3 regions of the Streptomyces sp. NPDC104581 genome follow, and region 1 is predicted to be linked to each of the others. Evidence: riboswitches for the same ligand, from Rfam matches in the RefSeq annotation. Region 1 holds a riboswitch; each other region holds the start of a gene.

Region 1 (10,295 bases):
GCAGCCGCTTCTTGAAGAAGACGTCCTGGAGGCCCATCAGACCCAGGCCCACCGGGCGCCACTTGGCGTTGGAGCGGCCGGCCTGCTCGGTCGGGTAGAAGTTGATGTCCACGACCCGGTCGAGGAAGGTGACGGCGGTGCGGACGCTGTCGTCCAGCCGCTCCCAGTCCAGCTCGCCGCTCCCGGTCACGAACGCCCCGATGTTGACCGAGCCCAGGTTGCAGACGGCCGTCTCGCCGTCGTCCGTGACCTCCAGGATCTCGGTGCAGAGGTTGGAGGAGTGCACGACGGCGCCGGGCTCGGCGGTCTGGTTCGCCGTACGGTTCGACGCGTCCTTGAAGGTCATCCAGCCGTTGCCGGTCTGCGCGAGCGTACGCATCATCCGGCCGTACAGCTCACGCGCCGGGATGCTCCTGCGGGCCTTGCCCGCCGCCTCGGCCGCGCGGTACGCCGCGTCGAACGCGTCGCCCCACAGGTCGACCAGCTCGGGCACGTCGGCCGGCGAGAAGAGCGACCAGTCGCCGTCCGCGTCGACCCGGCGCATGAACTCGTCGGGGATCCAGTGCGCGAGGTTCAGATTGTGCGTGCGGCGCGCCTCCTCGCCGGTGTTGTCGCGCAGCTCCAGGAACTCCTCGATGTCCGCGTGCCACGTCTCCAGATACACGCAGGCGGCGCCCTTGCGCCGGCCGCCCTGGTTGACGGCGGCGACCGAGGAGTCGAGCGTCCGGAGGAACGGCACGATGCCGTTGGAGTGCCCGTTCGTGCCGCGGATCAGCGAACCGCGGGCGCGGATACGGGAGTACGAGAGGCCGATGCCGCCCGCGTGCTTCGAGAGGCGGGCCACCTGGTGGTAGCGGTCGTAGATGGAGTCCAGCTCGTCCAGCGGGGAGTCGAGCAGATAGCAGGACGACATCTGGGGGTGCCGGGTGCCGGAGTTGAAGAGGGTGGGGGAGGAGGGGAGGTAGTCGAGTCGGCTCATCAGGCCGTACAGCGCGGCGACTTCGTCCACGGCGGCCGGGGAGTCGTCCTTGGCCAGCCCGGACGCGACGCGCAGCATGAAGTACTGCGGCGTCTCGATGACATCGCGGCTGATCGGGTGCCGGAGCAGATAGCGGCTGAAGAGGGTGCGCAGACCGAAGTAGCCGAAGCGGTCGTCGGCGGCGGGGTCGATCAGCGCGTCGAGGCGGGCGGCGTGGCGGGTGACGAACGCGGCCGTACGGTCCGCGATCAGCCCCTCCGCGTGGCCCACGGCGACCGAGGAGGAGAACGAGACGGCGCCCTGGCCCGCGGCCTCCTCCGCGATGGCGCGGGTGAGCAGGCGGGCGGCGAGGCGGGAGTACGCGGGGTCCTCGGAGATGAGCCCGGCGGCGGCCTCGGTGGCGAGTCCGCGCAGCTCGGCCTCGTCCGAGGCGGCGCTGCGGCCACGGAGCGCGGCGGCGGCGACCCTGCCGGGCTCGGTGTCGGCGAGGTCGGCGGTGAGGTCCGTGAGGAGCCGCAGAAGGCCCGTCCCGGGTCCGTCGGCCGGTCCGGCCGTCTCCCGTCCCCGCTCGGAGATCGCTGAAGCCGGATCGGCTGGCGCGATGGTCACGTGGTGCTCTCCCTCGCTCGGCTCTGGGCCTCGGGGAGGGCACGGCGGCGCACGGCAGCGTAGGCCGTCCCGGAAACGGGCGGCGCGCGGCGCGGCGTCCACCGGCCCTGCCTCGGGGCCCGGACGTCTCGGCACCCGGTTCGGTCGACCCGGATGCGCCGTCGGCAGGTGCTCGGACTCGCGGGCGCGACGAAGCGCACCACAGCACACCGTTGCGGGACAGTTCCGGATTTCCACCGGATTCTCCTGCGGCGACAGCAGACTTGAGCATACATGTGGGGCTCGTTGGGAGCGGCACCCCCCACATGTTGTGTCGGACCTCCTCGATCAGGGGGAGCGGCGAAGGGCCGCCGCTCCCCCCGGGGGAACAGCGGCCCTTCGGTCGTCATGCTCAGCAGCAGCGGAAGCCCTCCCGCGGGTCCGCCTCGCGTGCGTCCATCCGGTTCCGTTCGAAGGCGCGGCGTGTCAGGGGCTCCGCCGTCGGGTCGCAGGCGCGGGTGTGGGCCACGTAGTGGTCGTACGCCGACTCGCCCGTCAACTCCCTCACGTACCAGCGGATCCGGCCCACCGCGTGGCGCACCTTCGCCGCCGAGGTCATGACCGGCCCGTCCCGGCGCCCGCCCCGGCCGACGCCTTCGTCTCCGCCGCGGCCAGTTCCGCCTTCTCCTCCTTCGTCGCGAACATGCCCGCCGGCGCGACCAGTTCCGACTTCACGTACGGCGTCTCCGAGAGCTTGACGCTCTCCGGGTGCCGGATCGCCTTGTAGCAGACGCGGCCGGCGTCCGCGATGACCACGATGATCAGGATCGCGAAGAGCGCGCAGAGCACGCCGTCCACCGTCGAGTTGGTGACGACCGTGTGCATGTCGTCCATCGTCTTCGCCGGAGGGAGCACCTCGCCGTTGTCGATGCCCGTCTGGTAGACCTCGCGCTGCTTGAAGAAGCCGACCTTCGGGTCCTCGGAGAAGATCTTCTGCCAGCTCGCGGTGAGCGTGACCGCCGCGTCCCAGGCCAGCGGAACCGCCGTCACCCAGGCCCATTTGAGGCGCCCGGACTTCACCAGCAGCGTCGTGCACACGGCGAGCGCCACCGCGGCCAGGAGCTGGTTCGCGATGCCGAACAGCGGGAAGAGCTGGTTGATGCCGCCCAGCGGGTCGTGCACGCCGACCCAGAGGAAGTAGCCCCACGCGCCGACGACCACGGCGCTGGCGAACCAGACGCCCGGCTTCCAGCTGACCTGGCGCATCGGCTTGTACACGTTGCCGAGCATGTCCTGGAGCATGAAGCGCCCGACGCGCGTCCCCGCGTCCACCGTCGTCAGGATGAACAGCGCCTCGAACATGATGGCGAAGTGGTACCAGAACGCCTTCATCCCCGCGCCGCCGATGACGGACGAGAAGATCTCGGCCATGCCGAGCGCGAAGGTCGGCGCGCCGCCGGTCCGCGACAGCAGGCTCGACTCCTCGACGTCCTTGGCCGCCTGGGCGAGTTGGTCCGGCGAGATGGTGAAGCCGAGGTTGGCGACCGCCTGGGAGGCGGACTCGACCGTGCCGCCGATGACTCCGGCGGGGGAGTTGATCGCGAAGTAGAGACCCGGGTCGATGATGCACGCCGTGATCATCGCCATGATCGCGACGAACGACTCGGTGAGCATCGCGCCGTACCCGATCATCCGGATCTGGGTCTCCTTCTGCACCATCTTCGGTGTGGTGCCCGAGGAGATGAGGGAGTGGAAACCGGACAGCGCGCCGCACGCGATCGTGATGAAGACGAACGGGAACATCGATCCGGCGAAGACCGGGCCGTCACCGCGGCTCGCGAACTCCGTGACCGCGTCCATCTTCATCGTCGGCAGCGCCACGACCACGCCGATCGCCAGCAGCGCGATCGTGCCGACCTTCATGAAGGTCGACAGGTAGTCGCGCGGCGCCAGCAGCATCCAGACCGGCAGCACGGACGCCAGGAAGCCGTACACGATCATCCAGATGACCAGCGTGCCGGCCTCCAGCGTGAAGGTGTCGGCGAGCGAGGACTCGGCGACCCAGCCGCCGGCCACGATCGCGAGCAGGAGCAGCGCCACGCCGATGAGCGAGACCTCGCTGACCTTGCCCGGCCGCATCACCCGCAGATACACGCCCATGAAGAGCGCGATCGGGATGGTCATCGCGATGGAGAAGACACCCCACGGCGAGTCGGCGAGCGCGTTGACGATGACCAGTGCCAGCACCGCCAGCAGGATGATCATGATGAGGAAGACCGCGATGAGCGCGGCGGCGCCGCCGAACGGGCCTATCTCGTCACGCGCGATCTGGCCGAGCGAACGGCCGTCGCGGCGCGTGGAGAAGAACAGCGTGACCATGTCCTGGACCGCGCCCGCGAAGATGACACCCGCGACGATCCAGATCGTGCCGGGCAGATAACCCATCTGCGCGGCCAGCACCGGTCCGACGAGCGGTCCCGCGCCCGCGACGGCCGCGAAGTGGTGGCCGAAGAGCACGCGCCGGTCGGTGGGGTGGAAGTCGACACCGTTGTCGAGCCGTTCGGCGGGCGTGGCCCGTGTCTTGTCGACCTTCAGGACCCGCCGGGCGATGAATCTGGAGTAGAAGCGGTAGGCGATCGCGTACGAGCCGAGTGCCGCGGCCAGCATCCAGGCCGCGGAGATCTCCTCGCCGCGTGACAGCGCGAGGACACCCCAGCCGACCGCTCCCACCAGGGCGACGAGCGCCCATATGACGATCGACTTCGGCGTGAGACGCCCGGACGATTTCGGTGCGGCGGAACTTGGCTGTGCCGGCTCTGGCATGGCGAGTCGTCCCCTCACTGGATCACCTGCTGAAACTCGCAGGAAATCTAGGGGACCTTTTCGGCACGCGTCACCCCCCGTCCGCATATCGGTACGGCAACGGTGTGCGTTCCGTACTTCCGCGCCGGTTCCCGAACATGCCCTTTGACGTGGGCCTACGCCGATATCGGCAGCCGGCCCTCCGGAGTCAGTCGGTCGGTCTGCGCAGCCGCGCCACGAACTTGTAGCGGTCGCCGCGGTACACCGAGCGGACCCACTCCACGGGCTCCCCGGCGGTGTCGATCGAGTGCCGCGAGAGCATCAGCATCGGCAGGCCCACGTCGGTCCCGAGGAGCCCCGCCTCGCGCGGTGTCGCGAGCGACGTCTCGATCGTCTCCTCGGCCTCCGCGAGGTGGACGCCGTACACCTCGGCCAGCGCGGTGTAGAGCGAGGTGTACTTGACGAGCGAACGGCGCAGCGCGGGGAAGCGTTTGGCCGAAAGGTGCGTGGTCTCGATGGCCATCGGCTCGCCGCTCGCCAGCCGCAGCCGCTCGATGCGCAGCACCCGGCCGCCGGCGGTGATGTCGAGGAGCCCGGCGAGTGTGTCGTCGGCGGTGACGTAGCCGATGTCCAGCAGCTGCGAGGTCGGCTCCAGGCCCTGCGCGCGCATGTCCTCGGTGTACGAGGTGAGCTGGAGCGCCTGCGACACCTTGGGCTTGGCCACGAAGGTGCCCTTGCCCTGGATCCGCTCCAGCCGGCCCTCGACGACCAGCTCCTGGAGCGCCTGGCGCACGGTGGTGCGCGAGGTGTCGAACTCGGCCGCCAGGGTGCGCTCCGGCGGTACGGGAGTGCCCGGCGGCAGCGTCTCCGTCATGTCGAGCAAGTGCCGCTTCAGCCGGTAGTACTTGGGCACGCGTGCGGTACGGGTGGCCGCCCCGTTCTCGGTCTCGGTGCCGCCCCCGTCCGTGGCCATGGTCTGCCTTCCCGACTCCTGCGCTGCTGCCGTCACCGGCTCCTCCGTCTGTTGCGGCTCACATGGTGGCACGGTCCGGTCGCGGGTCGTCTCCCCGATCCAGGTGTCGGTCCGATAACGGACACGACAGCCCTCTTATACACCCTTGACACCCCTAAAGGTCTAGGCCAAGCTCCCCGTACTGGTCTAAACCATTAAAGACCAGGTCCCAGCCCCGGTGGTACTCGTCGTAAGTCTTCGCGGTGGGGAGGGGGTTGCAGGAATCCCTGAGGAGGGTGGCGTGAAGCGCAAGCTCATCGCGGCGATCGGCGTCGCGGGCATGATGTTCTCGGTCGCGGCGTGTGGATCGGACGACAGCGGTTCGGCGAAGGACCCGAAGGACCGTAAGGACACAGTCACCGTCTGGCTGATGGTGGACGCGCAGAGCACCTGGCCGGAACTGGTCAAGGATGTCAACGCGCAGTTCAAGGAGAAGTACCCGAACGTCAAGGTCGATGTCCAGTACCAGCAGTGGGCGGACAAGGCCAAGAAGCTCGACACCGCCCTGGGCGGCGACAAGTTCCCGGACGTCGTCGAGCTCGGCAACACCGAGACCATGCAGTACATCCTCAACGGCGCGGTGGCCGAGGTCGATCCCAAGAAGTACGACAACTCGGACACCTGGATCCAGGGGCTCAAGGACACCTGCACCTTCGAGGGCAAGCAGTACTGCGTGCCCTACTACGCCGGCGCGCGCGTGGCGATCTACAACACGGACATGCTCAAGAAGGGCGCCGGCCTCGACACGCTGCCGGAGTCCGAGGACGAGATGCTCGCGGCGATGGACAAGATCGCCGCCGAGAACAGCAAGAAGGACAAGCGCTCCTCCAGCCTCTACCTGCCCGGCCGTTACTGGTACGCCGCCATGTCCTACGTCGCCGCGTACGACGGCGCGATCGCCACGTACGACGAGGGCGCCAAGGAGTGGAAGGGCTCGCTCTCCACGCCCGAGGCGCAGAAGGGCATCCAGCACTTCATCGACCTGGTCAAGAAGTACAACAAGGCCGACCAGACGAAGGACGAGCAGGACCACGCCAACGTGATGGCCAACGAGAAGGCGGCCCTCATCTACGGCAACGGCTGGGAGTCGGGCTCCGTCATCGACGGCAAGAACAACGGCAACCCCAAGCTCGAGGGCAAGATCCTCACCGCCGGAATGCCCGGCCCGAACGGCAAGGCGCTGCCCTCCTTCATCGGCGGCTCCGACCTGGCGATCACCAGCAAGTCCAAGGTCCAGGACCTGGCCGAGGACTGGGTCTCGATGTTCACCAGCGAGAAGTCCATGGATGTTCTCGCCGGCAAGAACATCCTCCCCAACAACGAGAAGCAGCTGGAGCCGCTGAAGGCGAAGCCGGAGACCGCTCCGATCGCCAACGCCGTGCCCGACGCGTGGTTCACCCCCATCGCGCCCGGCTGGACCTCCATCGAGAAGGAGGAGGTCCTGGAGAACATGCTCCTGTCGATCCTCAAGGGTGACTCCGTGGCCGACGCCACGAAGGAAGCCGACGCGAAGATCAACGAACTGATCAACGAAGAGTCCTGACCCAGGAGCCCCGGGGTCAGGGCCCGAGCCACACCAGTCCCTGACCCGGGGGTCCCGAACGCCAGGGCCTCCGGCGCCCCCGCCCCCGGAGGCCCGTCGGCGGGTCCGCGGGGGCGGCGGTCCGGTCACCACCGGACCCCCGCTCCCCGCCCTTCCGGGCGCGGATTCGGTGCGGAGAACGAAACGGAAGGTCAGTCACGTGACTGCTGCCGACACGCAGGAGGCCGCCGGACCACCGGCGCCCCCGGTACCGCGTGACCCGAAAGGGACAGACGGCCGGCCCACCCCCGGGAACGGGACGGTCAAGACGACCGGGAAGAGACGCCGCAAGAAGGGCGAACTCCTCCCGTTCCTGCTGATCCTCCCGGCGATCCTCGCCATCGCCGCCGTCTACGCCTTCCCGCTCACCAAGACCGTGATCATGTCCTTCCAGGACATGGGGCGGCGTGAGCTGTGGACGGGGGAGCCGCCCCCCTGGGTCGGCTTCGAGCAGTTCACGAACATCCTCGGTGACAGCGAATTCTGGTCCGTCACCGGCCGCACCGTCCTCTTCATGGCCGTCTGTGTCGGCCTCACCATGGCCATCGGCCTGCTGGTCGCCATGATGATGACCCGGCTGTCCACCTGGGTGCGCCTGACCCTCACGGCGGCGCTGATCGCCGCCTGGTCGATGCCCCTGATGGTCGCCGCCTCGATCTTCCGCTGGCTGTCGGACTCCGACTACGGCCTGCTGAACACCCTGATAGCCAAGGTCGCCGGCGAGGAGTTCCTCGGCCACAACTGGTTCCTCGACCCGTGGCAGGGCTTCGCGATCATCACCCTGCTGGTCGTCTGGGGCGCCGTCCCGTTCGTCGTGATCACCCTGTACGCGGCCCTCACCCAGGTCCCCCGGGAGCTGGAGGAGGCGGCGGCCCTCGACGGCGCCAACGTCCGCGGCATCTTCCGCTACGTGACCTGGCCCGTCATCCGCCCCGTCTTCGTCATGGTCACCACCCTCTCGGTGATCTGGGACTTCAACGTCTTCGGCCAGATCTGGCTGCTGCGCGGCAACAAGCCCGAACCCGAGTACGAGACCCTCGGCCTCTACTCCTTCTCGAAGGCCTTCGAGTCCACCTCCTTCAGCCAGGGCACCGCGATCGCCCTGATCACCGTCCTGCTGCTCTCCGGCGTGGCCGTGTTCTACCTGCGTCAGCTGATGAAGACAGGAGAGGTCGAATGAGCACCTCAACCTCCACCGCGCCCGCGCCCGTTCCGGCCACGCCCCCGGCGGTCGCCGCGCAGGAGCTGCGCCCGGACCGCAAGAAGAGCCGCGGCGTCTACGACGTGCTCGGTCTGCTGTTCGCCGTCGTCATGGCGTTCCCGGTGTACTGGCTGGTCATCAGCGCGCTGCGGCCCAACCACGAGATCCGCTCGTACGACCAGACGCTGTGGCCGTCGTCGCTCACCTTCGACAACTTCGCCCGCGCGGTGGACCAGCCGAACTTCTCCACCGCCGTCCAGTCCAGCCTGATCGTCTCGGTCACCGCGGTCGTCGGCGGCATGGTCATCGCGACGCTGGCGGCGCTCGCCATCGGCCGGTTCAGGTTCTTCGGCCGCCGCGCGCTGCTGATGGTGCTGATCCTCGTACAGATGCTGCCGCCCACGGCGATGCTCATCCCGATCTACGCGCAGCTCAACGCGATGGGCGGCCTGGACGAGTACTGGGGCCTGATCATCGTCTACCTGGTGTCCACGCTGCCGTTCGCGATCATCATGATCCGCGGCTTCGTCGTGAACATCCCGGTGGAGCTGGAGGAGTCGGCGATGGTCGACGGCTGTACGCGGATGGGCGCCTTCCGGCGGGTGATCTTCCCGCTGCTGGCCCCCGGCCTCGCGGCGGCGTCGATCTTCGCGCTGGTCAACGCGTGGAACGAGTACCTCTTCGCGTACATCCTGATCAACGACAACTCCAAGTACACACTCAACGTGTGGCTGATGACCTTCACCACCGAGCGGGGCACCGACTACGGGGCGCTGATGGCGTCCTCCACCCTGATCGCCCTGCCCGTGGTGGTGTTCTTCATGATCATTCAGAAGAAGATGGCGACCGGTCTGACCTCCGGCGCAGTAAAGGGATAGCGCCGTATGACCACTCTCACCCACAGCTCCGACACCCTGACCCGCGACGCGCTCGCCGTCCTCCAGCCCGGCTTCCGGGGCACCACGGCCCCCGACTGGCTGCTGCGGCGCGTCGGCGAGGGCCTGACCTCCGTCGGCCTCTTCGGGCGCAACATCGCCTCGCCGGCCCAACTGGCCGCGCTCACCGCCCGGCTCAGGGCCGAGCGGGACGACGTCCTCGTCGCCATCGACGAGGAGGGCGGGGACGTCACCCGTCTCGAAGTACGCGACGGCTCCTCGTTCCCCGGCAACTACGCGCTCGGCTCGGTCGACGACGTGGACCTCACACGGGCCGTGGCGCGCGAGCTGGGCGGCCGGCTCGCGGCGTGCGGCGTCAACCTCAACTGGGCGCCGTCCGCCGACGTCAACTCCGACGTCGACAACCCCGTCATCGGCGTCCGGTCCTTCGGCGCCGACCCGGCGCTCGTCTCCCGGCACACGGCCGCCTATGTGGAAGGCCTCCAGTCCGCCGGGGTCGCCGCCTGCACCAAACACTTCCCCGGCCACGGCGACACGGCCGTCGACTCCCACCACGCGCTGCCCCGTATCGACGTCGACTTCGACACAGTCCACGCCCGCGAACTGGCGCCCTTCCGCTCGGCGATCGCCGCGGGTTCCAAATCCGTGATGAGCGCGCATATCCTGCTCTCCGCGCTCGACCCGAACCGCCCCGCGACTCTCAGCCCGCAGATCATCACCGGTCTGCTCCGGGGGGAGCTGGGCTTCGACGGGCTGATCGTCACCGACGGCATCGAGATGCAGGCCATCGCGTCGACGTACGGCATCGAGCGCGGCTCCGTCCTCGCGATCGCCGCGGGCGTCGACGCGATCTGCGTCGGCGGCGGCCTGGCCGACGAGGACACCGTCCTGCGGCTGCGCGACGCGTTGGTCGCCGCGGTACGGGAAGGCGAACTGCCCGAGGAGCGGCTGGCCGACGCGGCGGCGCGGGTACGCGCCCTCGCCGACTGGGCGCTCCGGGTGCGGGGGGCTTCGGGGCCGGGCGCGGCCGTACAGGAGGGGACCGCGCCCGGCATCGGCGGCGCCGGCGGTGGCACCGGAGCGGACATCGGGCTGGTCGCCGCGCGTCGCGCCCTGCGGGTGACCGGCACGGTCGAACCTCTTCAGGAGGCGCCGTACGTCGCCTCCTTCGCGCCCGTCGCCAACATCGCCGTCGGCGACGAGACCCCCTGGGGCGTCGCGCCCGCACTGACGGC
Region 2 (10,295 bases), on a different contig from region 1:
GCAACGGCCCTGGCACGGCTGGCCGATGACGACCGGCCGGACCCCGAGGGCGCGGTCGTCTTCGGCGCGCTGCTCCATCTGGCACGTGACCACGACGCCGCCCAGTTCTGGTGGCAGTTCGCGGCCGGCGGCGGCAACCGCACCGCCGCCTTCTGTCTCTACCTCGCCCATGGACGGCGTGCCGAGTTCAGCGACGCCCGGCACTGGCGTGCGGAGGCCCGCAGACTGACCGCACCGGACAGCGCGCCGCCGGCCCCGGCCGCGCGCCCCCTGCTGCCGGAGAGCATCCGTCACCAACTCCTGACCCAGTGCCGCTCCGGCAGCCGCCCCACCCTTCCGGCCCGGCTGGAAGCGGTCATCAACCGCCTTCCCGTCGACCCGGACAACGACTTCGGTACGATCCCGCGCCCCGTCCCCACCCTGACGCGCGACCTTCCGCACGGCCATCAGTCCGCCCCGCCCGGCCGGGCGGGGAACGCCGGCACCTGAGACCCGACGCACCGTCCGGTGACGCCCAACCACCTTCCGCCGCCTGCCACTTTGCGTCCGCCGCTCGCCGCCCGCCGGGAAACCGGATGACCGGGGACCGGGCCGTTCCTCCCCCGGCCCCATGGACGACGAGGGGCACCTGCTGAGCATGGTCGGCGTCGAGGCGACCTGTCGGGCACCGGCGAGGGACCACCGCGCCGGCCTCCCGCTGGAGGGCCGCCACCACCGGGGCGACGACGACGCGTGGAACATCGCCGCCCTCGTCGTGCGGCCGGCGGAGCGCGGGGACCGGCCCGCCCCTTCCTGCGCGCACCGGGGACCCGTCGTGCCTCCTGCGCCCGGATCGCCTCGCCCGTTCCCCCGTCCGCGATGTGGTCCACACGTGTGCGCCCGCCGCCCGGCCCTCTAGGCTGGTCGGTGCAGCTGGTTCGTCCCTGTCCGCCAGGCAGGTGCGTCGTAAGAGGGAACCCGGTGGGAATCCGGGACTGCCCCGCAGCGGTGAGTGGGAACGACCGCCGTCATACGCACTGGGCCCGGACGGGTCTGGGAAGCGACGGCCAGTAGGAGTCTCGTGAACGGTACGAGACGGGCCCACGAGTCCGAAGACCTGCCCGTTGCCCGCGCGTGACCGATCGCGCGCGGTCGTTCCGGTGACCTCGTGGGCGGGTCGGCGCACATATCGAGCGGCACGCGCGTCCGACGACGCGGCGTGGACCGCACGATCGGTCGTCCCTTCGCGCCCGCGTCCCGTCCCCGGGACCTCAAGGACACATCTCGCGAAGGAGAGTTCCGTGACAGAGAAGTCCGCGGCCGCGGCAGCACGGGCCACCGTGTACGGCTACCCCCGCCAGGGACGGAACAGGGAACTGAAGAAGGCCGTCGAGGGCTACTGGAAGGGCCGCGTCGACGCCGCCGCCCTCCGCAGGACCGCCGAGGAGCTGCGCCGTACGAACTGGCGGCAACTGGCCGAAGCGGGCATCCAGGAAGTGCCCTCCGGCGACTTCTCCTACTACGACCACGTCCTGGACACCAGCGTCATGGTCGGCGCCGTCCCCGAACGGCACCGCGCGGCGGTTGACGCCGACGCGCTGGACGGCTACTTCGCCATGGCTCGCGGCACCCGGGACGTCGCGCCGCTGGAGATGACGAAGTGGTTCGACACCAACTACCACTACCTGGTGCCCGAGTTGGGCCCGGACACCGTCTTCACCGCCGACCCGGCCAAGCAGGTCGCCGAGTTCGGGGAAGCCCTCGCGCTCGGCCTCACCGCCCGCCCGGTCCTGGTCGGCCCCGTCACCTACCTCCTGCTGGCCAAGCCCGCCCCCGGTGTCCCCGCCGGCTTCGAGCCGCTGACCCTGCTCGACCGGCTCCTGCCCGTGTACGCCGAGATCCTGGCCGACCTGCGCGCGGCGGGAGCCGAGTGGGTGCAACTGGACGAGCCCGCGCTGGTCCAGGACCGTACCCCCGCCGAACTGGAGGCCGCCGGCCGCGCCTACCGCGAGCTGGGCGGGGCGGCCGACCGGCCCAAACTGCTCGTCGCCTCCTACTTCGGCCGGCTCGGGGACGCGCTGCCCGTCCTCGCCAGGGCCCCGATCGACGGACTCGCGCTCGACCTCACCGCATCGGCCGCCGCCGACCTCGACGCCCTCGCGGCCGTCGGCGGGCTGCCCGGCAAGCGACTGGTCGCGGGCGTCGTCGACGGACGCAACATCTGGATCAACGACTACGAGAGGTCCCTCACCACCCTGGGCACGCTCCTCGGCCTCGCCGACCGCGTCGACGTCGCCGCCTCCTGCTCCCTGCTGCACGTCCCGCTCGACGCCACCGACGAACGCGACATCGACCCCGGGATCACCCGCTGGCTCGCCTTCGCCCGGCAGAAGACGGAGGAGATCGCGGTCCTGGCACGCGGACTCGGGCAGGGCACCCACGTCATCACGGCCGAACTCATCACCAATCGCGCCGCGCTCGCCTCCCGGGCCGGCTCCGCCCTCACCCGCGACCCCGCCGTGCGCGCCCGCACCGCCGCCGTCACCGACGCGGACGCACGGCGCTCCCAGCCGTACACCGAACGCACCACGGCGCAGCGGACCCGTCTCGGCCTCCCGCCGCTGCCGACGACCACCATCGGCTCCTTCCCGCAGACCGCCGAACTGCGCACCGCGCGGGCCGACTTGCGCGGCGGGCGGATCGACACCTCCGGATACGAGGAACGGATCAGGGAAGAGATCCGGGAAGTCCTGTCCTTCCAGGAGAAGACCGGGCTCGACGTCCTGGTGCACGGTGAGCCCGAACGCAACGACATGGTGCAGTACTTCGCCGAACAGCTGACCGGTTACGTCGCCACGAGCCACGGCTGGGTGCAGTCCTACGGCACCCGGTACGTGCGCCCGCCGGTCCTCGCCGGGGACATCTCCCGGCCCGGACCGATGACCGTGCGCTGGACGTCGTACGCGCAGTCGCTCACCGACCGGCCGGTGAAGGGCATGCTCACCGGGCCCGTCACGATGCTCGCCTGGTCATTCGTCCGCGACGACCAGCCGCTCGCCGACACCGCGCGCCAGGTCGCGCTCGCACTGCGCGACGAGGTCGGCGACCTCGAAGCGGCGGGCACCCCGGTCATCCAGGTCGACGAACCCGCCCTCCGCGAGACGCTGCCCCCGCGCTCCGCCGACCAGGCCGGCTACCTGGCGTGGGCGACGGAGTCCTTCCGGCTGACCACCGGCGGGGTACGGCCGGACACCCAGATCCACACCCATATGTGCTATGCCGAGTTCGGCGACATCGTCCAGGCCATCGACGACCTCGACGCCGATGTCATCAGCCTGGAGGCCGCACGCTCCCACATGCAGGTCGCCGGCGAACTCGCCGCGCACGGGTACCCGCGCGAGGCCGGACCCGGTGTCTACGACATCCACTCCCCGCGCGTCCCCACCACCGAGGAGGTCACAGCCCTGCTCCGCAAGGGACTTGAGGCCATCCCGGCCGACCGGCTCTGGGTGAACCCGGACTGCGGGCTGAAGACCCGCGGCTGGCCCGAGACGCGGGCCGCACTGGAGAACCTGGTCGCAGCTGCCCGCGCGATCCGCTCACGACCGGCCACCGACGGCTCCTGACCCGCGGGGCGCCGTGGCGGGCCGGGCCGGAGAGCGACACCTCCGGGTCCGGCCCGCCGCCGCGCCGGGCCATCTCTTTGCGGCGGCGGAGCGGGCGCATGACACTTGAGGTGCGGGGGCCACGCTCGGCGAGGGAGAGTCGTATGCCCCAGGGCGACAAGAGCCGGGACGACCACGACCGGCAGGAGTTCGACGGAGAGGAATCCGGCGCGGAAGAGGCGGAAGTCGTCGACGGGGAAGAGGAACCCGACGAATACGCCGAGGGCGAGGTGGTCGAACAGGGACCACCGGATGTCTATCTGGACGTTCCGGTGCTGAACATCGAGGAGATCCAGCTCGGCGTGCAGGATCTGCGGGCCCATGTGTCCCTGAAGGCCGAAGTCCTCGATCTGGTCCGGCTGAATGTCGGCGCGGACGTCACGCTGGGATCGGTGGACCTCGACATCAAAGGTGTCGAGGCGCAGGCGCAGCTGAAGGTCCGCCTCCACAACGTCGCGACCATCGTCAACCGTGTATTGACGACGATCGACCGGAACCCCGAAATCCTGGAGCAGTTGAGCAAGGGTCTGGGAGAGGCGGTCGAGGAAGTCGGTACGGGCGCCGGGGGAGCGGTCAAGGAGATCGGCAAGGGCACCGGTGACGCCGCCGAGAGTGTGGGCCGGGGCGCCGGCGCCGCTGTCGAGGACGTCGGCGAAGGTACGGGCAAGGCGGTGGAGGACGTGGGCGAGGGCGCCGACGAGGCCGTGAAGGACGTCGGCGGGAGCGCCGGCGACAGCATCGAGGCCGTCGGGAGGAGCACCGGCGAAGCCGTCACGCCGGACTCGGCAGGTAAGGCCCACAAGACCCGCAAACACACCCGCGGGCCCGCGAAGGACACCGGCTCACGCAGGCGAGGCGACGGATCGGGCGAACAGCGCGAGGCGCGGAACGCCAGGACGGCCCGCCGCCGCGACGCGTACAGACGCTGATCCCCATGGGGGTGCCTCGGCGGGGGGCCTCACCCGAATGGCGTTGTCCGGACGTGCGGAGCACCCTGGTGAGGGGGGACGACCGCCCGGGAGGCATCTCTCCCGGCGGTGACAACCCAGGAAGACTGGTCGGTCATGACAGTGAACGAAGCCACCTCGAAAGCAATGTCCAACGGCCACCACCACCGCCACGACGTCAGAGGGAGAACGACGATCGCGGACTCGGCGGTGGCTTCCATAGCCGGTGTCGCGACCCGCGAAGCGGCGGGTGTCCACGCGATGGGCGGCGGAGTCTCCCGGACCCTGGGAGCCGCCCGGGACAAGATGTCCCTCTCCGACGACGCCTCACGCGGAGTACGGGTGGAAGTCGGCGAGAGACAGGCCGCCGTCGATGTGAACGTGGTCATGGAGTACGGCCATCCGCTTCCCCGGACCACCGACGACATCCGCTCGGGCGTCTCCGACGCCGTCGGGAACATGACCGGACTCGATGTCGTGGAGGTCAACATCGCCGTCCTCGACGTGCACGTACCCGGGTCGGACGACGACAGCGGCGAGTAGTCCCCGCGACCGTCAGAGTCGTCCGCCCGTCATACGGGTCAGCGGCCCGACGTGCGGCTTGGCCGTCTGACGGCCCAGGGCGAAGGCGCCGCCGGCCAGCCCGACGACTCCCGCCGCCGCACCCGCCGCTATCGCCTTGCGGTGCTTGACGGCGGTCCACGCGGTGGACGCCGTGGCAGCCGCTCTGCCCGCGGTGGAGATGAGGGCCTGCTGCCCGCTCTCCCAGCCGCTCACGGCCGCCTGGCCGGCCCGCTTCGTGGCGTCGCCCGCCGTACGCGCACCGTTCCCGACGGACTTCTCGGCCGCCTGCCCCGATTCCCTGGCCTTCGACGCGGCGGCGGTCGCGTCCGTCTTCGCGCGGCTCGCGGCGGTCTTGGCCGTCTTGGCCGTCTTGCGGGCGGGGGCGCCGGTGCGCTTCGCCGCCGTCTGCCGCCCCTTGCCGGCGGTCGATTTGGCGGCTGATTTGGCGGGCGTGTTCGCCTTTCGCGCCGCGCCGTTCGCGTTCGCCTTCCGGGCGGTGCCGTTCGCGTCCTTGTTCGCTTCGTTCTCTGAAGTCATGACGTTCGTGTTGCCTCTCGACAGTGCCTGAAACGCCGACGCCCGGCTCAGCCGGGGTCGCGGGGGAGCAGGGAACCGAGCGGGCCGAGGTCCAGATTGAGGTCGTCCATGGTGAGGTCGTAGCGCTCACAGAGTTCGGTCATCCGGTCCTGGAGGATCATCAGCGTCATACCGATGCGCTCCTCCTGGTCCTCCCGGAGATCGCCCTGGTCGACCCGGTGCAGGGCGGTGCGCTCCATGAGCTGCCGCAGTAGTTCGACGATGGTGAGAACGAGCTTGATCAGGTCCCGTTCCACCGTGTCGGGGTCGGTTTCGAGGCGCTGGGCGATGCCGTCACGCGACGCGGGCTCGTCCGGTCCCGTCGGGACGAGATCGAACGCCCGCGCCGCCGCCCGTGCGACGTCCTGAAGATCGTCGCCGCGGGGTGTGTCAGCCATGGAGAGTCTCCTTACGGGCGCCGGCGGCGCCCGGTCCCGTGCCGTTCACCACGGGGCCGGTCCGTCGGGTGTGATCGAGCGGATGACCGCCCGCAGGTTGATGTGCACGAGGTCCACGTCGGCCACGGAGAGCACGAGATCTCCGGTCAGGACGGCTCCGCCGGTCAGCAGCCGGTCGAGCAGGTCGATGAGCGCGACCGGCCGTCCGGCGAGGGACTCGATCGAGTCGTCGTCCGAGCCGGCCGGGCCGTCGTCGTGTCCGGCGCCGCCCGGCGGCCGGCGGCCCCGTGTCCCGGCGAACCCGACCGTCGGCAGGGCCTCGTTCAGTTCGCCGTTCACCGTCGCCCGCCGTTCCCGCCGCTGCCCCCGGCGGCCTCGGCCGGCGGTGTCGCGAAGGAGTACGGCGCCCAGGGACCGGTGATCTCGACACGTACGCCGGGAACGTCGTCGGCGAGCCCCGCGAGCGCCGCGCGGAACTCGGCCACCCGGGACGCCTCCACCAGATAGGCGTCGTTGGCGATGTTCTCGCCCGCTCCCGCCGCGAGATCCCCCTGCTGGAGCCGGTGCGCCAGCCGGGCGCGGGCGGTCGCGCCCACCCGGGCGGGTACCTCGGCGGCGACCGCCCCGGCCGCCTGGTAGGCGTCGCGGTGGTGACGGCGCTGTTCGCGGCGCTGCCGCAGATAGGCGCGCCCGGGGCCGGTCTCGGCGGGCTCGCCCGGCCCCGTGGCCGTCGTGGCCGCCGCGCTCGCCGCGGCGGCCTCTCGCGGGTCGGCGTAGACCTTGACGCCCAGTTCGACATGGCCTTCGAGCCGGGAGAGCAGGTCACCGAACTCCACGGCCCGTTCGACCAGCATCTCGGCCACCCGGGCGTCGTCCAGATACACCGTGGCCAGCCTCATGGGCAGCACGGTCGCGCTCTCGTACGCGGCCTCGACCACGCGATGGTGCGCACGGGCCAGCACTTCGAGCTGTCCGATGTCCTCCATCTGCGCCCGCAGACCGTCCGTACCGAACGATTCGTGGGGCACCGACGACACCAGGGCCAGGAGATCTCCGGCGCGCACCGTACGCAGCGCGCCGCCGTGCGCCCCGGTGCGGCCCGACAGCGCGGAGTCCAGCGTCGTCCCGGCGCCGCCGACCGCGTAGACGTACCTCATCGGCGGGGCCACACGGCGTGCGTCGGTGCTGTTCACCGCTCCCTCCTCTCTTCCACCGCGGCACGCAACTCGGCCAGCTCGGCGCGCAGTTGCGCGTTCTCCAGTGCCAGCGGACCCGCCTCGCCGCCGTCGGAGGACGAGCCCTGCACGCCGCGGGGGCCGTGGTCGTCGCGGTCGCCGGTCGCGTTCACCGACCCCGAGGGCCGGGCGCGGGAGGAGAGCGAGGGATCGTGCTCCCACCAGTCGATGCCCATCTCCTTGGCCTTGTCCACGGACGCGACCAGCAGTCTCAGCTTGATGGTGAGCAGCTCGATGTCGAGCAGATTGATCTGGATGTCACCGGCGATGACGATGCCCTTGTCCAGGACACGCTCAAGGATGTCGGCGAGATTTGCGGATGACCCTTGCTGGCCGTACGGGGACATCCCGGAGGAGGTCCCCATACGGCCGGCCAGTGAATCGGTCACTGGAATCAGCCCTGTCTGTGCTGTCGGCGGAGTGTGTCAGCGACGCGCCGAGGCGGTACGGCGCCGGGGACGCGGGGCCGGCTCCTCCTCTTCCTCCTCGCCGTCGACGAGTTCGTCCTCGTCCTCGTCCACGTCTTCGTACGCGTCCTCGTCCTCGGCAGGTGCGTCCTCCTCGACGGGAACCTCCTCGTCGGCGCGAGCCTCGTCGGCGGGAGCGTCCTCCTCATCGGCGACGTCCTCCTCATCGGCGACGTCGTCCTCGTCGTCGTACTCCGCACGCTCCTCCCGCTCCTCCTCGGGGAGTTCCTCCTCTTCCTCCTCCGCGTACTCCTCGTCGGCCCCGGCCTCCGGGGCGTCCTCGGCCTCTTCCCTCTCCCGGGCCTCTTCCTCCTCGACGGCCTCGTCGTGCTCCAGCACGACCTCCCCGTCGCGGATCTCACCGCGCCAGCCGTCGGTGGCCTCGCCGCGCATCATGATGAACTTGCGGTAGAGCTTGAGGTCGAGACGGGCCCGGCGGCCCTGGGCGCGCCAGATGTTGCCGGTCTTCTCGAACAGCCCCTTGGGGAAGTACTCGAGAACCAGCAGCACCCGCGTCAGGTTGTCGGTGATGGCGTGGAACGTCACCACGCCCTTGACCGTGCCCTTGGCGCCCTCGGTGGTCCAGGTGATGCGCTCGTCCGGCACCTGTTCGGTGACGTTCGCCTTCCAGCTGCGGGTGGACTTGGCGACCTTCACCTTCCAGTTGCTGCTGGTGTCGTCGGCCTTCTCGACGCTCACGACACCCTTGGCGAAGGTGCTGAACTCCTGGAACTGCGTCCACTGGTCGTACGCCTCGCGCACCGGCACACCGACGTCGATGTCCTCGGTGATGGTGACGCTCTTCGACTTGCCACCGCCGCTCTTGCGCCCCTTGCCGAACAAACCCTTGACCTTGTCCTTGATGGTGTCCTTCAGATGGGAGGTACCGGCGGCCATGGCAGCCTGCGCGGGCGACTTGCCCTCGCCGAGCGCCTGACCGCCCTTGGCCAGGGACTTCACCGCCCCGCCGGGACCGTTCCCGGAGTCGCCCAGCTTGCCGACGCCCTCGCCGAGCCGCTGCCCGAGATTGGTGACGGCGTGCGTGGCGCGCGCCTTGAGGTAGTTCTGGAGCTCCTCTTTGAGACGGTCGGTGGCCGGGTTCTTCGCCACGTCGTCCTTGAGCCTGCTGAAGGTGGAGTCAGCCATTGCCACCACCCCGTTCCTTGCGGCCGGCCGACGGAGCGGTCTTGCGCGCCGTGGACGAGGTCTTCTTGCGCGCCTCCCCGGTGCGGCCCGAGGCGGTCCCGCGGGAGCCGGAGGAGGTCTTGGCCGCGGGTTTGGCGGTCCGTTTGGCGGCCGTCCTGCGGCGCGGCGCCGGCTTCTCGTCCGGCTCGTCACGCTCGTCCGCCTCGTCGGCGTCGTCGCGGACGTCCCGGCCGTCGGCGTCGCGCTCGTCGTCCTCGTGGTCCTCACGGTCATCGGCGCGGACGTCCTCCGGGTCGCCCTTGCCCTCAAGGCCCAGGGTCCGCTGGTGAAGGGAGTCGGCCAGACCGGTCGCCCGCTGCGTCAGGGCGTTGGTGGCGGCGGTTTTCGTGGCGTCCACCAGCTCCTTGCGGACCTGGTCGTTGAGGGTGCCCAGCACGGGCGAGTTCGCCACCAGTTTGCCGAGCTGCTTCGGATCGAAGTCCAGTTTCTTGCCTGCCAGGAACATTCCGAGGCCGATGGCCATTTTGGCTTTCTTCGTGCGTCCCAGCAGGTAACCACCCACCAGGGCGACACCTATCTTGACATTGCCTGTCATCTCTTGTGCACCTCAATCTCCCCGTGTCAGGGATCGGCCCGCAGACGCCGCTGTTGCGCCTCGATCTCATCGAGTCTGTCCAGCAGTTCGTCCTCGCGCCGGTCGAATTCCTCTTCGCTGATACCGCCGCTCAGCAGCTCCTTCTCCAGGTCGGCCAATTCCTTGCGCACGGGACCGGGGTCGTAGTATTCGCGTTCCGCCGCGAGCACCACCTGATCGAGAACCCAGACGGACCCTCGCACGGGTGCGAGCGGCAGAGTGAGAATCTGCGTGATGAGGCCCATGACGGATCCTCCGATCATCGGGAGCCTGTCGAACGAGCGGTTGTCAGACGAAGCTGTAAGGCGGCAGCGGTCCGTTCAGGGCGAACTCGTAGCCGTCGCCCCGGCGTTCGGCCTCTTCGTGAACGGCCTGCGAGAAGGCCCCGGCCTCGTCACGCTTCACCAGGAAGGACACATTGAGGAAATGCGCCTTGGTGGGTTCGGCCCGCGATTCACGTTCCGCCGACGCGGTCAGCGCGCCGAGCATTTCCGCCGCCACCGCCTCGTTCCGGACCTGGATCTCACGGGAGACGAGTTCGCCGAGCGCCACCTTCTCGTCGTGGGCGGCGGGATTCTCCCGCGTGTACTCACTGAGTCGGCGCACTTCCTCCGAATCGGCGAGTATTTCGCGCAGCAGGCTCTGCTCCACGCGCGACACCTTCAGGTTGTATTCCAGACGGCC
Region 3 (9,065 bases), on a different contig from region 1:
CCAGCGAAGATGCCTTCCCGCTGGAGCAGTTGGCGGGTGCGGGTGACGGCGTCGGCGGAGCCGACGGAGTAGCGGCTGGTGAGGACGGACTCGTCGTACAGCTCGGGGACGAAGCCCTCGTCGAGGTTGCGCAGGCCGTACACGAGGTCGTCGTAGCGCGGCTCGGCCGCGACGATCCTGACGTCGGGCTTCTGCTCGCGCAGGTAGCGGCCGACGCCCATCAGGGTGCCGGTGGTGCCGAGGCCCGCCACGAAGTGGGTGACGGACGGCAGGTCGGCGAGGATCTCGGGGCCGGTGGTGGCGTAGTGGGCGCCCGCGTTGTCCGGGTTGCCGTACTGGTAGAGCATCACCCAGCCGGGGTTCTCGGCGGCCAGCTCCTTGGCGACGCGCACGGCCGTGTTGGAGCCGCCCGCCGCCGGGGACGGGATGATCTCGGCGCCCCACATGGCGAGCAGCTCGCGGCGCTCCTGAGAGGTGTTCTCCGGCATCACGCAGATGATCTTGTAGCCCTTGAGCTTGGCGGCCATGGCGAGGGAGATGCCGGTGTTGCCGCTGGTGGGCTCCAGGATCGTGCAGCCCGGTGTGAGCCTGCCGTCCTTCTCGGCCTGTTCGACCATGCGCAGCGCCGGGCGGTCCTTGACGGAGCCGGTCGGGTTGCGGTCCTCCAGCTTGGCCCAGAGCCGGACGTCGTCCGACGGGGAGAGCCGGGGCAGCCGTACGAGGGGGGTGTCGCCGACGACCGCGAGCGGGGAGTCGTACCGCATCAGAGCGTGTGCGTGTCGGGCATCGGCTTCTCGGGCGCGCCGCCCGCGACGGCGGGGAGGATGGTGACGCTGTCGCCGTCGGTGAGCTTGGTGGAGATGCCGTCCAGGAAGCGGACGTCCTCGTCGTTGAGGTAGACGTTGACGAAGCGGCGGAGCTGGTCGCCGTTGGCGCCGTCGACGATGCGCTCGCGGATGCCCGTGTGGCGGGATTCGAGGTCCGTGAGCAGCGCCGCGATCGTGTCACCGGTGCCTTCGACGGCCTTGGCTCCGTCGGTGTAGGTGCGGAGGATGGTCGGAATGCGGACCTCGATGGCCATGGCGTGTGCTCCTGTCGGAGAAGAGGCGTGACGGGCGCGCGGCTCTGCCCCCGCGCGGGGGGTGGTGCTCGGGACGGGCGTTTCCGCCGGGCTCAGGCGGCAGCGCCGACCGTACACATGGCGCTGGCGAGGCGGCACAGGTCGACGTGCAGCCGCGCGACCAGCAGTTCGCCGGGCGTCTTGTCGCTCACGTCGTGGGAAACCATGGGGTCATCGTATCGATTCCCGGTCCGCATCCCGGTATGCCGTCTCTCATTCCGGACGTTCGGTGTTCGTCAGATGGACGGGACCGGCGGCTGGGGCAGATAGACGACGGTGGGGGCGCCGGTCCGGGGGTGCGGTGCGACCTCGGCCTCCACCTCGTAGACGGCCGCGAGGAGGGCGGGGGTCAGGACCTCGGCCGGGGTCCCGGACGCGACGACGGCACCGGCTTCGAGTACGTAGAGGCGGTCGCAGTAGTACGCGGCGAGATTCAGGTCGTGCAGGGCGAGCAGCTTGGTCGCCGCCGACTCCCGCATCAGGGTGAGGACTTCGAGCTGGTAACGGATGTCCAGATGGTTGGTGGGCTCGTCCAGGACGAAGAGCGCGGGCCGCTGGACCAGTGCGCGGGCGACGAGGGCCCGCTGGCGTTCGCCGCCGGAGAGGGAGGGGAAGGCGCGGTGGGCGAGGGGCGCGATGCCGACCCGGTCGAGCGCGGCGTCGGCGAGCGCGGTGTCGGCCGCCGTGTCCGCCTCCCAGAAGCGCCGGTGCGGGGAGCGGCCCATCGCGACGACCTCGCGGACGGTCAGCTCGAAGTCGGTCTGCCCGTCCTGCGGGACGGTGCCCACGCGCCGGGCGCGCTCCTTGGCGGTCATGGTGTGCAGGTCGTCGCCGTCCAGCAGCGCCCGGCCGTGGGTGGGGCGCAGCGCCCCGTACACACAGCGCAGCAGGGTGGTCTTGCCGCTGCCGTTGGGGCCGACGAGTCCGACGGTCTCGCCCGGTGCGGCGGTGAGATCGACGGCGTCGACGAGGTGCCGGCCGTCTCCCGTTCCGTAGGAGAGTCCCTCGATCCGCAGCGAGGCGGCCGTTCGGTCGCTCATACGGGGGCTCCTTCGGGACGGCGGCGCATCAGCCACAGGAAGAACGGGCCGCCGATGAGGGCGGTGAGGACGCCGACGGGGATGTCCTGCGGCGCGGCGACGGTCCGGGCGGCGAGGTCCGCGACGACGAGGACGACCGCGCCGCCGAGCGCGGCGACCGGCAGCAGCGGCCGGTGCGCTGCCCCGACCGCCATGCGCGCGGCGTGCGGCACGAGCAGTCCGACGAAGCCGATGGCGCCGCTGGCGGCGACCATGACGCCGGTGACGAGTGAGGCGAGGACGAACACGGCGGCGCGGAAGCGCGCGGTGTCCAGTCCGAGTACGGTCGCGCCCTCCTCCCCCACCAGCAGCAGGTCGAGGGGTCTGGCGAGCGCCATGAGGACGGCGGTGCCCGCGGCGAGGACGACGGCCGGGACGGCGAGCGCGCCCCAGCGGGCGCTGCCGAGGCCGCCGAGCGACCAGAACAGCGCTTCCTGGAAGTGTTCGGGCCGGGCCGAGACGACCAGGACGAGCGTGGTGAGCGCGGACAGGATGTACGAGACGGTCACCCCGGCCAGTACGAGCCGCCCGCCGGTCATGGTGCCGCCGCGCCTGGCCAGCGCGTAGACGAGGGTCATGGCGGTGAGCGAGCCGGCGAAGGCCGCCGCAGGCATGGCGACGGTGGTGGTGATCCCGGCGCCGACACCGCCGCCGACACCGAGGACCAGGACGAGTACGGCGCCGGCGGACGCCCCCGAGGAGATGCCGAGGAGGAACGGGTCGGCCAGCCGGTTGCGGACGAGGGCCTGGAGGACGGTCCCGACGACGGCGAGCCCGGCGCCGACGACGGCGCCGAGCAGCACGCGCGGCAGCCGCACGTCCAGGACGATCGTGCGGAAGGGACTGGGCTCCGCGCCGCCGGTGAGGATCGTGAGGACCTCACCGGGCGGGATACGGACGGAGCCGAGCGCGAGCCCGGCGACGGCGGCGCAGGCGAGGGCCACGGCGAGCGAGGCGAGCACGAGGGCGTGCCGCAGCCGGCGGTGGCCGGGCGGGGTCCGGCAGGTCATGACGGCGGGAGCCCTCTAGAGTCCCGCCCCTGGGTGGAGTTGGGCCGCGAGGCGCCGGACGGCGGCGGGGGCGCGGACGCCGAGGACGGCGTCGGAGAGCGGCAGGACGGCGAAGCTCCTGTTCCTGATCGCCGGGACGTCCTTCAGTACGGGGTCCTCCAGCAGGCGCTTCTTCTTCTGCGCGACGGTGGTGGCGCCGTAGTCGTAGATCACGATCGTCTCGGGCTCGCGGGCCACGACCTGCTCCCAGGTGGCGTCGCCGAAGGACTTGTCGAGGTCGGCGAAGACATTGCGTCCGCCGGCCCGCCGGATCAGCTCGTTGCCGATGCCCCTGCCGCCCGCGGTGAACGCGGTCTTGTCGCCGCTGTCGTAGACGAAGACCGGGACGGGCTCCACGTCCTCGGTCGCGGCGGCGGTGGTGGCGAGGGTGGTGCGCGCTCCGGCGGTCCACTTCTCGGCGCGGTCGGCGACACCGAAGGTACGGCCGACCTCGCGGACCTCGCGGAACACGTCGTCCATGGAGGTCCGGCCCTCGGCGCAGCTCTCCAGGTTGAGCCGGGTGTCGATGCCGGCGTCCTTGAGTTCGTCGCGGGTGCGGCCGTCCTTGGCGGCGAAGGCGCTCGCGTAGCCGCCGTAGACGAAGTCGGGGTTCGCGGCGAGGAGTCTCTCCTTGGAGGGGTACTCCTCGGCGATGACCGGGACGCTGTCGTACGCCTTCCGGTAGGCGGGGAGGACGGCGTCGTCCAGCCAGGCGGTGCCGATGAGGGAGTCGGTGAGGCCGAGCTCGATCATGATCTCGGTGACGTGCTGGTTCATCGTGACCACGCGCTTCGGGGGTGCCTCGAAGGTGGTCCGCACACCGCAGTTGGTGACGGTGTACGGGAATCCGCCGGCCGGTGCCCCGGAGGCACGGACGGGGTCCGGGGTGGCGCCGCAGGCGGCGAGCGGGAGCAGCAGCGGTAGCAGGACCGCCGGTATGAGCGCGTGGCGTCGCGAGGGCATGACTGGGCCTCCTCCGGGGGATTTCCGCGTCCCCTGGCATGGTGGGAGAAGGGCGACAGGTCAGTTCCTGGCTTCCGGGCCCCCGCTCGCGCGCGGGGCCCGGTCACAGTGGCGGGACCGTGCCGGATTCACACCGGCTTCCTGGGTCCTGCCGCCCTGGACGGCGTCAGTTTGTCAGACGACCTCGACCTCTTCCTCCGTGACCTCGCCGTCGACGATGCGGTACGAGCGGAACTGGAAGGGGCCCATGTCGTCGGTGTCGGCGGTGGAGACCAGGACGTAGTGGGCGAACGGCTCCATCGCCAGGTCGATGTCCCGGCGGGAGGGGTACGCCTCGGTCGCGGTGTGCGAGTGGTAGATGACCACCAGGTCCTCGTTGCGCTCGCGCAGCTCGTCGTCGAGCTTCTTGTGGTCGTCCGCGTCGAACTCGTAGAACGTGGGCGAGCGGGCCGCGTTGAGCATCGGGATGAAGCGCTCGGGCCGGTCGCTGTCCTCGGGGCCCGCGATCACGCCGCACGCCTCGTCGGGGTGGTCCGCCCGCGCGTGGGCGACGATCTGGTCGTACAGCGCCTGGGTGATGGTCAGCATGGGGTGAAGGATAGACAGGTGGCCTCCGTGTGTGAGACACGGAGGCCACCTGGTGAGACGGGTGCCGGGACGCCCGGCGGCCGACGGGGAGCCGCCGGGACGTCGCGGGGTGGGTGTCAGTCGCCGGCCTTGGCGAACTCCGGCTCGTTCGGGCCCTCGGGGGCGCGCGCCGCGAGTTCCGGGTTGCGGCTCTTGAGCAGCGCCCAGCCGCCGACGAGGAACACCGCCCAGAGCGCGCCGACGTACAGCGAGACACGGGCGTCGGAGTCGTAGGCGATCAGACAGGTCACGAAGGACAGGAACGCCAGCGCCACCCAGCTCAGGGCCGAGCCGCCCGGGGCCGGGAACGGGGACGTCGGGAGCCGGCCCGCGACGACGGCGGAGCGGTACTTGATGTGGCTGATGAGGATCATCATCCAGGTCCAGATACCGGCGGCGGTGGCCACCGAGGTGACGTACAGGAACGCCTTCTCGGGGACGACGTAGTTGAGGACGACGCCGATGCCCATCAGCGCGACGGACGCCGCGATGCCGGTGGCCGGTGTCCGGCGCCTGTTGAGCCTGCCCAGGGCCTTCGGCGCCTCCTTGTTGGCGGAGAGGTCGCGGAGCATCCGGCCGGTGGAGTACATACCGGAGTTGCAGGACGACAGCGCCGCCGTCAGCACGACGAAGTTGACGATTCCGGCGCCGAGCGGAATGCCGATCCTGGCGAACGCGTGCACGAACGGGCTCTCGCCCTCGCTGAACTCGGTCCACTTCACGACGGCGAGGATGACGGTGAGCGCGCCGACGTAGAAGACGATGATGCGCCACGGCAGCGTGTTGATCGCCTTGGGGAGCGTCTTCTCCGGGTTCTCGGACTCGCCCGCCGTGACGCCGACGAGTTCGACGGCGAGGTAGGCGAACATGACGCCCTGGAGGGTCATCAGGCTGGAGCCGATGCCGTTGGGGAAGATCCCGCCGTGCTGCCAGAGGTTGCCGGTGGCCGCGGTGTCGCCGGCGTCGGAGAAGCCGAGGGTCAGGACGCCGAGGCCGATGACGATCATGCCGATGATGGCGGTGACCTTGACCATCGAGAACCAGAACTCGACCTCGCCGAAGATCTTGACGGAGATCAGGTTGACGCCGAAGAGCACCAGGAGGAACACCAGGGCGCTGACCCACTGGGGGATCGCGGGGAACCAGAAGTGGATGTAGATCGCCGCGGCCGTGAGCTCGGCCATGCCGGTCACGATCCACATGAGCCAGTACGTCCAGCCGGTGACGTAACCGAAGAACGGGCCGAGGAACTCGCGGGCGTACTCCGCGAAGGAGCCGGAGACCGGCCGGTAGAGCAGCAGTTCGCCGAGCGCCCGCATGATGAAGAAGATCACCACGCCGGCGAGGGCGTACATCAGGATGATGCTCGGCCCGGCCTTGGCGATGTTCGCGCCGGCGCCCATGAACAGACCGACGCCGATGGCGCCGCCGATCGCGATCATCTGGACCTGGCGGCTGCCGAGTCCGCGTTCGTAGCCCTCCTCCGAGGTGTCCGCGGAGGGCCTGTCCGAGGTGTTGTCGACCTGTGGGGAGGTCATGGTGATGCGCCCTTTCTCCCTAGCCTGTGCCGGTGGTCGTGAAGATTTACCACGGGCCGGGCCGCGATCCGCGGAGGCGGCTGTGGCGCGGCACACAGGAAGAAGCGGACGAATCTCCCCCCGAATCGCAAAGCGTGCGGGGGCGGTGACGCGATCGTTGTCCGGAGTTGAGTGTCCGCCGAGGAAGCGGAGCATGTCCGTCCGGAGACGGTGTGACGGAGGCGGTCGGACCCTGTGACGGGCCCGTCGCGGGAGCGGGGCGCGGAGGCCGGACCGGCGGACCCGTCAGGGCATCACACACCGGACCGTCACGGCATCATCGTCTCGACGAGCGTCTCCTGAAGCGCCCCGAGCCACAGGTACGCCATCACCATCGGCTTGCGCGGGTCGGAGTCCGGCAGCCGGTACAGGCTCTCGCCCTCGTCCTCGTCGGAGACGTCCAGCCTGCTGCCGATCGTCAGGCGCAGGTCGTTGAGCGCGCCGAGCCAGTGCCGGCAGTCGTCGGGCGTCAGCTTCAGTACGGCCCCGCCCTCGCCGGACGCGGAGAGGGCGTCCAGGCCGCGGACGACGGCCAGGCCGTCCGCACGCTTGCGGTCACGCAGGTCGTTCTCCGTGAAGCGCCTGAACTCGGAGGCGTACGCGCGCAGTTCGTCGTCGGTGTCGTCGCCGAAGCCGTAGGCGTCCGGAAAGAGCCGGGCGAGCGCGGGGTCGGACGGCGGTTCGCTGGGCCCCTCCGCGAAGTAGGGCGGCCATGGGGCCTCCCCGCCGACGGCGGGGGAAGGGTCCTCGCCCTCGGCCGGTTCGTCGCCGGGGCCGATCAGTTCGAGGAGCTGGACGGCGAGGGAGCGCAGGATCGAGATCTCGATCCCGTCGAGGGCGACGGCGGCGCCACCTCCGGGGATCGCCTCGAACTGCCCGGCCATCAGCGGGTGTCCTGGGAGAGCGTGGCCCACAGGCCGTATCCGTGCATGGCCTGCACGTCGCGTTCCATCTCCTCGCGGCTGCCGCTGGAGACGATGGCGCGGCCCTTCTGGTGGACGTCGAGCATCAGCTTGTGCGCCTTGTCCTTGGAGTAGCCGAAGTACGTCTGGAAGACGTAGGTCACATAACTCATGAGGTTGACCGGGTCGTTGTGGACGATCGTCATCCACGGCACGTCAGGTTCCGGGACGGTGAACGTCTCCTCGGCCGACTCGGGAAGTTCGATCTCTGTCGGGGCAACACTCACGGTTCGGGACGACCTTCTTCTCCGCCGGGGGTCCCGGGAATCGCCCCGGGATGCACAGCCTCACAGCCCCATGCTGCCACCCGGAGGGGCCTGTCGCACAAACGGCGGCCCCGGAGCCCGCCGAGTCGCCTCCGACCCGCCGGAAGACGGCCGTTCCCTAGAAATCGTCAAACTGACGAGATCCCTGTAGCATCGCTCGTATGAACTCTGCGGAACTTGAGAAGGGCCTGGTGAAGGACGAGGGCGGCCGACGGGTCGGAGTTCCGTCGACCGCGCTCTTCACCGACCAGTACGAGCTGACGATGCTGCGGGCGGCGCTGCGGGCGGGGACGGCCGAGCGCCGCTCCGTCTTCGAGGTGTTCACCCGGCGGCTGCCCGAGGGGCGGCGTTACGGGGTCGTCGCGGGCACCGGGCGGGTCCTCGACGCCGTCGAGAACTTCCGCTTCGACGAGGACGTGATCGGCTTTCTGCGCGAGCGCGGGATCGTCGACGGCGCGACGCTCGACTGGCTCGCCGGCTACCGCTTCACCGGGGACATCTGGGGCTACCAGGAGGGCGATGTGTACTTCCCCGGCTCGCCGATCCTGCGGGTCGAGGGCTCCTTCGCCGAATGCGTGCTGCTGGAGACGGTGATCCTGTCGATCCTCAACCACGACTCGGCGATCGCCGCCGCCGCCTCCCGGATGTCGGCGGCGGCCGGCGGGCGCCCGCTGATCGAGATGGGCGCGCGCCGCACGCACGAACTGGCCGCCGTCGCCGCGTCGCGCGCCGCCTACGTGGGCGGCTTCGACACCACGTCGGACCTGGCGGCCGGGTTCCGCTACGGCATCCCGACGGTGGGCACCAGCGCGCACGCCTTCACCCTGCTGCACGACAACGAACGGGACGCGTTCCAGGCGCAGGTCGACGCGCTCGGCAGCGGTACGACGCTGCTCGTGGACACCTACGACGTGGCGGAGGCGGTCCGTACGGCCGTGGACGTCGCCGGGCCCGGGCTGGGCGCCGTCCGCATCGACTCCGGCGACCTGCTGCTCGTCGCGCACCGGGTGCGGCAGCAGCTGGACGAGCTGGGCGCGGTGAACACCCGGATCGTGGTCACCTCCGACCTGGACGAGTACGCGATCGCCTCGCTGGCCGCGGCGCCGGTGGACGCGTACGGGGTCGGCACCCAGCTGGTCACCGGCAGCGGCAATCCCACCTGCTCGATGGTGTACAAACTGGTCGCCCGTGCCCACTCCGGCGATCCGGGGGCGCCGCTGCACGCGGTGGCGAAGAGGTCGACGGGCGGCAAGACGTCGGTCGGCGGCCGCAAGTGGGCGGCGCGGCGGGTGGACGCCGAGGGCCACGCGGAGGCCGAGGTCGTCGGGACCGGGCCGGTGCCCGCGGACCTGCTGGACCGGCAGCTGCTGGTGGAGCTGGTCAAGGGCGGTGAGGTGGTGGCGCGCGAACCCCTGGACGCGG

What was found. A riboswitch is a leader RNA that binds a small molecule or an ion and turns the genes downstream of it on or off. The one in region 1 is predicted to bind cobalamin.
Region 2: another riboswitch for cobalamin. It lies ahead of metE (5-methyltetrahydropteroyltriglutamate--homocysteine S-methyltransferase); the one in region 1 lies ahead of ACZ61E_RS15140 (ribonucleoside-diphosphate reductase subunit alpha).
Region 3: another riboswitch for cobalamin. It lies ahead of ACZ61E_RS15475 (ABC transporter substrate-binding protein); the one in region 1 lies ahead of ACZ61E_RS15140 (ribonucleoside-diphosphate reductase subunit alpha).

The regions. Positions count from the first base shown of each region.
Region 1 is NZ_JBVJNN010000015.1:111,309-121,603, forward strand. It holds gene ACZ61E_RS15140 (ribonucleoside-diphosphate reductase subunit alpha) at 1-1,588, opposite strand, end outside; adenosylcobalamin-variant (AdoCbl-variant) riboswitch at 1,747-1,846, opposite strand; gene ACZ61E_RS15145 (YbdD/YjiX family protein) at 1,980-2,186, opposite strand; gene ACZ61E_RS15150 (carbon starvation CstA family protein) at 2,183-4,390, opposite strand; gene ACZ61E_RS15155 (GntR family transcriptional regulator) at 4,578-5,342, opposite strand; gene ACZ61E_RS15160 (sugar ABC transporter substrate-binding protein) at 5,623-6,924, shown strand; gene ACZ61E_RS15165 (carbohydrate ABC transporter permease) at 7,124-8,143, shown strand; gene ACZ61E_RS15170 (carbohydrate ABC transporter permease) at 8,140-9,042, shown strand; gene ACZ61E_RS15175 (glycoside hydrolase family 3 protein) at 9,049-10,295, shown strand, end outside.
Region 2 is NZ_JBVJNN010000001.1:187,768-198,062, reverse strand. It holds gene ACZ61E_RS00900 (hypothetical protein) at 1-489, shown strand, start outside; partial or broken gene ACZ61E_RS00895 (DNA polymerase III) at 686-784, shown strand; cobalamin riboswitch at 897-1,118, shown strand; gene metE (5-methyltetrahydropteroyltriglutamate--homocysteine S-methyltransferase) at 1,281-3,605, shown strand; gene ACZ61E_RS00885 (hypothetical protein) at 3,749-4,573, shown strand; gene ACZ61E_RS00880 (Asp23/Gls24 family envelope stress response protein) at 4,709-5,134, shown strand; gene ACZ61E_RS00875 (hypothetical protein) at 5,147-5,692, opposite strand; gene ACZ61E_RS00870 (gas vesicle protein K) at 5,740-6,129, opposite strand; gene ACZ61E_RS00865 (gas vesicle protein) at 6,175-6,468, opposite strand; gene ACZ61E_RS00860 (GvpL/GvpF family gas vesicle protein) at 6,465-7,322, opposite strand; gene ACZ61E_RS00855 (gas vesicle protein) at 7,319-7,753, opposite strand; gene ACZ61E_RS00850 (SRPBCC family protein) at 7,790-8,977, opposite strand; gene ACZ61E_RS00845 (hypothetical protein) at 8,970-9,572, opposite strand; gene ACZ61E_RS00840 (gas vesicle protein GvpG) at 9,599-9,856, opposite strand; gene ACZ61E_RS00835 (GvpL/GvpF family gas vesicle protein) at 9,900-10,295, opposite strand, start outside.
Region 3 is NZ_JBVJNN010000016.1:22,339-31,403, forward strand. It holds gene ACZ61E_RS15450 (PLP-dependent cysteine synthase family protein) at 1-764, opposite strand, end outside; gene ACZ61E_RS15455 (MoaD/ThiS family protein) at 764-1,081, opposite strand; gene ACZ61E_RS15460 (putative leader peptide) at 1,174-1,287, opposite strand; gene ACZ61E_RS15465 (ABC transporter ATP-binding protein) at 1,357-2,160, opposite strand; gene ACZ61E_RS15470 (FecCD family ABC transporter permease) at 2,157-3,209, opposite strand; gene ACZ61E_RS15475 (ABC transporter substrate-binding protein) at 3,225-4,211, opposite strand; cobalamin riboswitch at 4,253-4,405, opposite strand; gene ACZ61E_RS15480 (M67 family metallopeptidase) at 4,386-4,799, opposite strand; gene ACZ61E_RS15485 (amino acid permease) at 4,916-6,376, opposite strand; gene ACZ61E_RS15490 (DUF2017 domain-containing protein) at 6,685-7,299, opposite strand; gene clpS (ATP-dependent Clp protease adapter ClpS) at 7,299-7,604, opposite strand; gene ACZ61E_RS15500 (nicotinate phosphoribosyltransferase) at 7,805-9,065, shown strand, end outside.